2 regions of the Arthrobacter sp. TRD_SC_6 genome follow, and region 1 is predicted to be linked to the other one. Evidence: riboswitches for the same ligand, from Rfam matches in the RefSeq annotation. Region 1 holds a riboswitch; the other holds the start of a gene.
What was found. Region 1 has a riboswitch for cyclic di-AMP ahead of ACWA1U_RS13490 (LysM peptidoglycan-binding domain-containing protein). Riboswitches for the same ligand answer to the same signal wherever they lie in the genome.
Positions count from the first base shown of each region.

Region 2: it holds a riboswitch for cyclic di-AMP, as region 1 does, so the genes downstream of both, ACWA1U_RS07295 (M23 family metallopeptidase) here and ACWA1U_RS13490 (LysM peptidoglycan-binding domain-containing protein) in region 1, are expected to answer to the same signal.

Region 1 covers NZ_CM143953.1:2,844,802-2,849,206, forward strand. The annotation lists gene ACWA1U_RS13485 (NAD-dependent epimerase/dehydratase family protein) at 1-726, shown strand, start outside; gene ACWA1U_RS13490 (LysM peptidoglycan-binding domain-containing protein) at 789-1,676, opposite strand; cyclic di-AMP (ydaO/yuaA leader) riboswitch at 1,685-1,857, opposite strand; gene ACWA1U_RS13495 (YtxH domain-containing protein) at 1,987-2,268, opposite strand; gene mutM (bifunctional DNA-formamidopyrimidine glycosylase/DNA-(apurinic or apyrimidinic site) lyase) at 2,357-3,400, opposite strand; gene rnc (ribonuclease III) at 3,464-4,204, opposite strand; gene rpmF (50S ribosomal protein L32) at 4,262-4,405, opposite strand, start outside.
Region 2 covers NZ_CM143953.1:1,490,286-1,494,690, forward strand. The annotation lists gene ACWA1U_RS07280 (MFS transporter) at 1-15, shown strand, start outside; gene serC (phosphoserine transaminase) at 12-1,151, opposite strand; gene ACWA1U_RS07290 (metal-dependent transcriptional regulator) at 1,412-2,137, shown strand; cyclic di-AMP (ydaO/yuaA leader) riboswitch at 2,257-2,419, shown strand; gene ACWA1U_RS07295 (M23 family metallopeptidase) at 2,424-3,644, shown strand; cyclic di-AMP (ydaO/yuaA leader) riboswitch at 3,802-3,956, shown strand; gene ACWA1U_RS07300 (NlpC/P60 family protein) at 3,962-4,405, shown strand, end outside.

The DNA.
Region 1 (4,405 bases):
CAGGGAACCCGGAGCCTGCTTGATGCAGCGCGCGCGGCCGGTGTCGGGCGGTTCGTCAACGTGTCCTCGCCCTCGGTTGCACACGCCGGGCACTCCCTAGTCGGCGCCGGCGCTCAGCCCGCTGACCCCGTCCGCGCGCGTGGTCATTACGCCGTCACCAAGGCCGCGGCGGAACTCCTGGCCCTCGCCCGGAATGATGACGGCGGCATGGCGGTCACCGCCGTGCGCCCGCACATCGTATGGGGCCCGGGTGACACGCAACTGGTCGAACGTGTGCTGACCCGGGCGCGTACCGGACGGCTTCCGTTGCTCGGGGGTGGAACGGCCCTGGTGGACACCACGTACATTGATAACGCTGCAGGTGGCATTGTCGCAGCGCTGGCCGCCATTGACCGGGTGAGGGGCCTTGCCCTGGTTATCACCAACGGTGAGCCGCGGCCGATTGGGGAACTGCTTGCCAGGATCTGCCTGGCCGGTGGGGTTCGGGCGCCACAGTTGTCCGTGCCCGCCTGGCTGGGACGAGCAGCCGGATCCGCTGTGGAGAAAGTGTGGCGCGGGGCTAACGCGGACGGCGAGCCCCCGATGACGCGCTTCCTTGCCGAACAGCTCTCCACCGCACACTGGTTCGACCAGCGGCAGACCCGTGACCTGCTTGGCTGGACGCCGGGAGTGAGCCTCGATGAAGGCTTTGCCCGCCTTGCCGCGCACTACGGCGGGCGGGTCTAGTCGGGATTGCATGCGAAAAGGGAGGACCAGTTTCCCGATCCTCCCTAGCCGCACTCTGATAATTAGACGCGCACGAAGAACGCTCCGGGCAGGTCACTCAGTGGGTGCTGCATGGTGAGGTTTGCACCGTTCATGCCGCTGCTGATGACCATTCCGCCGCCTGCGTAGACACCTACGTGACCACTGGTGATGACCAGGTCGCCTGGAGCAGGTGAACTTACCCGCGTGCCCAGCGAAGCGAACTGCATGGGTCCAAGATCTCCCGTGCCAAGTGCGATCTCGACCAGGCGGGTGCAGTCCTGGATAGCTCCGGCATTCAACTGGGCCTGTGCTGAGGCGAGAACACTTGCACCGGTGGCACTGCCTGCACTGTCAGCAACGGTGATGTTGCTTGAGGCGGTGGTGATTCCCATTGTGCTGGTGTCTGCGGGCGCTGGAGCCGGCGCGGGTGCCGGCACTGGCGCTGCCTGCACCCAGGTGTCCGCTTGAGGAGCGGCAGGAGCTGGTGCCGCTGCTGCGCTGCCGGAGAGGCTGATGACCTGACCGGGGTAGATGACGGAATCCCAGCCAAGGCCGTTGGCTGCGAATAACGCATCAAGGCTGACTCCGTAGTTCGAAGCGATGGCACCGAGGGTGTCACCGGAGCGCACCGTGTGGGTCGGCGCGCTTGCTGCCTGTGCGGCGGCCGGAGCCGGAGCGGCAGGTACTGGAGCTACCGCAGCCTGCACGGACACCTGCGCGGTGGCCTCAGCAGCCTGGAACGAGCCTTCTGAAGCAGTGGTGCCGGCACTTGCCGGCAGGGCTGCTCCGAACATGAGCCCCGACGCTGCCACAACGGCAGCGGCTGGACGGCCGACCGTTCCGGCGTGGGTGCTGACCGCTTTCGAAACGATCTGCATAGTGCTTGGGGAAGTTGCGCGGTGGCGCGCGATATGACGGTTTTTGGACACGGAAAGGGCCTCTCCCAGTGCCTGCGGAGTTAGCTGTCGGATTCGGATGGGAGCCACCCGGACGCGCGGAAAACTTTGCGTCTTTACCCCTAGGGCTTCGGGAATGAAGCCCGCTATCTGGTTCCCCCGCTCCTGTCGGATGTCTAGCGAACGGGCCCCCCGACAGCGACAGGATTAGGCAATCTGCCAGGAGGAAGCCGGGCTTAGGAACCCGGCTTGATATCAACGGTACATTCCATTGGTTGAAATGTCACGTTTTGATCACGAGCACAGCATGCTGTCAATTCGCTGCAAGAAGCCTCGACACAAACTAGATCTTGTACTGATCCGTGGAGTCCTTCGGCTTGTCTTCACTGCCGGAGCGGTGCATGGCTTCCTGCGCCTTCTTCAACGCCTGCTCCGCCTGTGCCTGCACCTCGGGAGCCTTGGCCTTCACAGCCTCGGTGGCGTCAGTCACCGTTTCCTGAACCTTCGGGTTGTTCCACAGATCTTTGGCCTTGACCTTGATCTGCTCGTAACTCGCGCGTCCTGCGCGGGCACCCAGCACGTAGCCTGCAGCCATACCAGCGGCGAAAACCAGCTTGTTCTTCATTGCATTGCTCCTGAGGTCTTGAGGCGTCTTTGAGGACATTCAATCAACGAACCTAGTCAGCTTACTTAGCTTTGTCACGTTTGGCGTGTCACCAGCGGCCGTTCCGGGGCCTAGGTTGGCATTGTGGACAGTAGTAGGACGAGCGGTTCATGAAGAGATCCCGGCGAATCCGGGATTCGAGGCCAGCTTCGGCGCAACGGCGGCATGGAAGGCCCTCCCTTCCGTAGGCGTTGAGCGAGCGTTCGAAGTACCCCGACGCACCGTTGACGTTGACGTACAGGGAGTCGAAACTTGTGCCGCCCGCCTCGAGAGCGCGCTCCATCACTGACCGGCAGGCGCCGATCAGCCGGACGACCTCGGGGCGGCGGATGGTGTCCGTGGCCCGCGCGTAATGAAGCCTGGCCGCCCACAGCGCTTCATCTGCGTAAATGTTGCCTACCCCGGAAACCAGTGTCTGGTCCAGGAGCGCGCGCTTCAAACCTGTCCTGCGCGTCTTCAGTCGTAGGAAGAAACCATCGAACGAGAACGCGGGATCCAGCGGGTCCCTGGCGATATGCGACGCAGCCAGCGGCACGAGCGCCTCGGGGAGCTCTCCCTGCCCGCCGGGCATACCGTCGGCAGTGGTAACCAGGTCCGTAACGAACAACCCGCCAAAAATGCGTTGGTCCACGAACCGAAGCTCCGAGGGAAGGGCGGCGCCCCCGGATACCTGCGAAAGCTGCAGCCGCACCTTGAGGTGCTTCTCATCCGGCTGCGCGGCGTCCTCGACCAGGAGTTGCCCACTCATTCCCAGATGCGCCATCAGGGCGACTCGGGCCCGGCCTGCTCCCCCAGGCTGCGACTCTTCCGGCCCCCAAGAATCCACGCCGGACGACAGCGGGACCTGGCTGGCGTCGTCGTCCTCGCCATCGTCGTAGTCCGAAGGTGCAGCCAAGGGCATCCAGAGGAACTTGCCGCGGCGCACCGCGTCGGTGATTGTCGCCCCCAAAAGGTTCCCGCGGAAGTCCTCCGCGCCAAGGGCGTGGCGACGGATGGAACGCGGGTCTATAACGTCAACCGCTTCGATGGTCCGGCCCCGCACCCAGCGGACGAGGCCGCGCCGTACCACCTCGACTTCGGGAAGCTCAGGCATCGCCGGAACTTCCAGGCGGAACTGACGACGTCAGTGTGGCCGTTGGAGTTAGCACTGCCGACGTCAGGGCTGGGAGCGGGAACCGGCCGGTTCGCCGGATCGAGGCTGAAGGGCGGTTGCTTCCTCAGTTATGCTGAGGAGCTTCCAGGAGGCGGCAGCGGCTTCCTGCTCGGCTTCTTTCTTGGACCGTCCGGCGCCGGACCCGTAGGTTGTGCCCCCGATGACGAGCACAGCCTCAAAGCGTCTGTCGTGATCGGGGCCGAAGCCGGTGACCCTGTAGTCGATAACGCCCATGCGTTCCGCGGCGGCGATCTCCTGGATGTTGGTTTTCCAGTCGGTCCCTGCGCCCAGCGCGGCGGCGTCTTCAAGGACGGGGCCAATGAGCCTCATGACCAGGCATCGCGCCGGTTCCATCCCGTTGCTGAGGTAGGTCGCGCCGATGACAGCTTCCATGGTGTCGGCGAGGATGGAGGACTTATCCCAACCGTTGGTAAGTTTCTCCCCCTGGCCCAAAAGGATGTGCGGCCCCAGCTCGATCCGGCGTGCAACGGCTGCAAGCGCACGGGTGCTGACGACGGCGGAACGACGCTTGGCGAGCTCACCCTCGGACAGGCCGGGGTTGTCGCGGTAGAGGGCATCCGTTACGGACAGGCCGAGCACCGCGTCACCGAGGAACTCGAGGCGCTCATTGGTGGGGATACCGCCCTGCTCGTAGGCATACGAGCGGTGCGTGAGGGCAAGACGAAGCGTCCCGGCATCAATGATGACGCCGAGACGCTTCGAAAGATCTTCTATATTTTCCACGCCAGGCGACGCTTCCGATCAATGCTGCGGGCGCCGGAGAACCGGCACGTGCAGCAATTAGACGTCGGCGACCTTGCGGCCCTTGTACTCAAGGAACAACTCGGTGCCTGCGGAGTCGGTGACAACCTTGGCCTGGTGGGAAAGGCTGTAGGTGACGCGACCGTTCTCCACCGTCTTCACCAGTTTGGGCGCAGTGGCCTT
Region 2 (4,405 bases), 1.4 Mb from region 1:
GAGCGGAACGGTTAGGCTCCCGCCGCGGATTGCTCAATGACGTAGTCGATGCTCTGCAGAAGGGCCGAGACATCATCGGGCTCGATCGCCACGAAGGTGGCGATGCGCAGCTGGTTGCGTCCAAGCTTCCGGTAGGGCTCGACGTCGACAATTCCGTTGGCACGCAGGGTCTTCGCGATTGCTGCGGCGTCAATGGAATCGTCAAAGTCAATTGTCGCGATAACGTTCGACCGGTCCGCCGGATCCAACACGTACGGGGTGGCAACCGCGCATTGCTCCGCCCAGCTGTAAACCCGCCCGGCGGAGTCAGCGGTGCGGCTCGAAGCGAAGTCGAGGCCGCCGTTGCCGTTGAGCCACTCAATCTGTTCGTTGAGCGTGACCAGGGTGCCAAGAGCGGGGGTGTTATAGGTCTGGTTCAGCCGGGAGTTGTCGATGGCTGTCTGCAGGTCCAGGAAGTCCGGAATCCAACGGTTGGACGCCTTGATCGAGGCGGCACGCTCTATCGCGGCGGGGGAGAACAGCCCAAGCCAAAGGCCACCGTCGGAGGCGAAGTTTTTCTGCGGTGCAAAGTAATAGACGTCCGCCTGGGACACATCGACGGCAAGGCCGCCGGCCGCCGACGTCGCATCGATGGCTATGAGCGCGCCGTCGTCGGCTCCGTCAACCCGGTGGACGGGGGCCGCGACGCCGGTGGAGGTCTCGTTCTGCGGCCAGGCATAGAAGTCGACGCCGGACTCGGCAGCGGGCTGCGGGCGGGTTCCGGGATCGGCCTTGATGACTGTCGAGTCTCCAAGGAACGGCGCCTTGTTAGTGGCGGATGCAAATTTGGATCCGAACTCGCCAAAGGACAGGTGCTGTGCCTTTGCGTTCACCAGCCCGAACGAAGCAACATCCCAGAACGCTGTTGAACCGCCGACGCCGAGCACAACCTCATAGTCCGAGGGTGCCTGGAAGAAATCCATGAGTCCGGAGCGGACTGAGCCCACCAGGTTCTTGACCGGCGCCTGCCGGTGGGAGGTCCCGAGCAGTGTGCCGCCCGCCCGAACCAGGGCGTCAACCTGGGCGCTGCGCACCTTCGAGGGCCCGGCGCCAAACCGCCCGTCTTTGGGCAGGATCTCAGTGGGGATGCGGATGTCAGGTGTATTGCTCATAGTCGCTCCAGGACGGTTCACGGCAGTGTTGGGGTCGAGACCCATTCTGCACCAGCGTCCACAGGGGCAGTACATTGTGACCCATTTCCGCTGAACCGCTGCAACGGTTTCGGGTGTTGCCCGGAACAATCGGAACAAGGACCGGCGGATAGGTTAACCTTGTGTGGCGGTAGGGATGACGACGGCGAACCAGCGAGCGGGAACCCCCAAGCCGTGCAATCGACGCTAAACCCGCACCAGGGCCTAGGAGCTGAACCCGCATGACGGACCTCATCGACACAACCGAGATGTATTTGCGGACCATTCTGGAACTGGAAGAGGAAAACATCGTCGCGCTGCGGGCTCGCATCGCAGAGCGCCTGCGGCACTCGGGACCAACTGTCTCCCAGACAATCGGCCGGATGGAACGCGACGGCCTTGTCATTGTCACCGGAGACCGACACTTGGAACTGACTGAACTCGGGCGGCGCAAGGCCACTGAAGTGATGCGCAAGCACCGGCTGGCTGAGCGATTGCTCTCCGATGTCATTGGCCTTGACTGGGCGTACGTGCACGATGAAGCGTGCCGCTGGGAGCACGTCATGAGTGAGCGCGTGGAGCGCCGGCTCTATGAGTTGCTTGGACAGCCGAAGGAGTCCCCATACGGCAACCCGATTCCCGGCTTGGAGGCAATTGGCGGGGAGCCCTCTGAACAGCCCATGCCAGGCGTCCTCAGCCTGACGCAGGCGATGGCCACCTACAGTGCGGGCTCGGCGGTCACGCTCAAGCGCCTTGCCGAGCCGATTCAGGTGGACCCCGAATTGCTGATGCAACTCGATGAAGGCGGCTTGCGCCCCGGGGCTTCGTTAAGCCTGGAAGTGGTTGGCGACTACGTGTCTGTGCGTGTGCCGGGCGTGCAGGGAGCGCTTGAATTGCCACCGGAGGTAGCCTCGCATGTCTTCGTATCCGTTCAAGAGGCGCCTGTCACTTCTTCCGGCCTCCGCTGAATAGGCGCAGGTTATCCACAGTTTGGTAACGGAATGATCACTTCTGCGTTGCCTGCTCTATAGTGGAAAACTGACGCTGATACTTCGGCGTTACCCAATCCGCTTGCCTAGCCCTGTCTGCGGATTGCGTGCTGAGACTTATTGACAGGGGCGGAGGACCCACCAGTGGTCACCTGATTTGGTGGCCTTGGGGTGAAGCTCAAAAGGATGTATCTGGCTGAGCCGAGTTTTCTCATACTCGAATCCGACAGCTAACTTCGCAGGCAGCAAATGAGAAAGGGTTTCCTTGTCTAACACCGCTACTGGGCGCCGCCGTGCCAGTGCCCCGGTTGCTGAAGTGCGGCCACGCGACGCCCACCGGCGTGAACGCGCGGCACGGGTAGCTGCCGACCAGGCAACGTCTCTGGCCTCCACTGCTGTATCTTCCGCCGCGATGCCAGCCACCTCCGCCGAGCGCCGCCGTGCCCTCGCCGAACGCGCCGTCACGCTCGCTGCGTTGGAACCCGGGGTCGAGAATGCGCTGGAACTCTTCGCAGCAACTCCCACCGGGCAGGCCTCCATCGAGCCCGTTCAGGCGTCCCTCCCCAGGCCTGCGGCCACCATCGCCCGGCCACCTGCACCCGTTGTCCCGCCACGAAACGCTATGCCCGCTGCTAAGTCCAGCGCCGCTGCGTCCTTCATTGATGCCCCTGAGGTCATAGTGCAGGCCACGGACTGCACGGTCGTTGTCCCACTGAGCCGCCGCGCCGCCCGCAACGGCTACACCGCTCCCGCCACCGGAATGTTGCCAAGGGACGCGCAGCGCCGTGAGCGCCGCCGTCGTGCCGTTACTGCGCGTCGCGATATCTCCTTCACTGGGTTGAGCCAGAAGGTGGCCATAGCTGCTGCGGCGTCGGGCATGGTCCTGACAGTGGCAATCCCAACTACAGCAGCGGTTGGACCAACCGACCTGCAGCAGGCCTCCCAATCCGAGCCAGTTGCCGAAGCGCCGATCCAGGCCGCAATGAGCGCCGAGGTTACCTTTGACCGCGCTGCCCTGCACGGCAGGTTCGACCCTGACGCAAAGCTCGCGGAGATCGTGGCTGCATCCGGAAGCAAGATCGTCGCGGCCGAGTCGAGGGGATCATTGGAGCCTCCCCTGGACAACGTGGTGATGACTTCACCCTTCGGAAACCGCATCAGCCCCATCACGGGCGCCGGCGAGCTCCACACCGGCCAGGACATGAGCGAGGCCTGCGGGACGTCCGTGAAGGCCGCTGCCGCGGGCACTGTGACGTTCGCTGGCTGGCATGGCTACGGCGGAGGCAACAGGGTAGTCGTTGAGCACGGTAACGGCTTGGAAACCACCTACAACCACCTCTCCGCAATGGACGTGACCGTGGGCCAGGCTGTCGGACGGGGCGAGGTCATTGCCCGGGTTGGCAGCACGGGCGCGTCGACCGGATGCCACCTCCACTTCGAGGTCATGATTGAGGGCCAAAACGTCGACCCGCTGGGCTGGCTGTAGCCACCGCACACCGTGTCCGGTTACGTTTCGTAACCTCAGACACACCGTTCCGTGATCGGAATGTGACATACCGACCGATCTGATGTACCGTTCAACTCGTGCCAAATCGTAGGGGGTTTGGCACTCTCGAGCAGATCGCCTAGCTCTGCCACTGCCCGAGGTCCGTTCGCAACAATCGCATGGCAGAGGCGGGGGAACCAATTGTGGGCTTCGCAAGAAGTCCTTGGGGTTAAGTCGCTGGATCATAATCCGCGGCCGGGTGACTCCCATCCGAATCCGACAGCTCACCTCGCAGGCGTAGGGAGAGGCAACTCAACGTGTCAAATAGCTCTGCGCTCGGACGCCATCGTGCGGTTCCGGCTCACACAAGCTCGCTCGCAGCAATTTCGAAGGCGGTTTCCTCGAACGCCGGATCAGTCGGACGGCAGGCAGCGGTCATCGTCGCAGCTTCCGGACTGGTCCTCACCGCCGGACTCCCGGCTCACGGTGCAGGTGAAGCACAGCGCTCCGCTCAGGCCGTGAAGACCCTGAGCACCGTCGAATCCACAATCGTCACCGCATCTGCTGATGCAACCGTGACCTTCGAGCGCGCAGCCGTTGCAGCCGTGGCAGCTCCGGTCGTCGAAGCGCCTCCTGAAGCGGCGCCGGTTGTCGCAGTTCAGGCCGAGGCTATCGAGGTAGCACCCGTTGCAGAACTCCAGGCCGCACCGGTTGCCGTTGAGGCAGCACCTGCAGTCGAGGTTGAGGCAGCACCCGCAGTC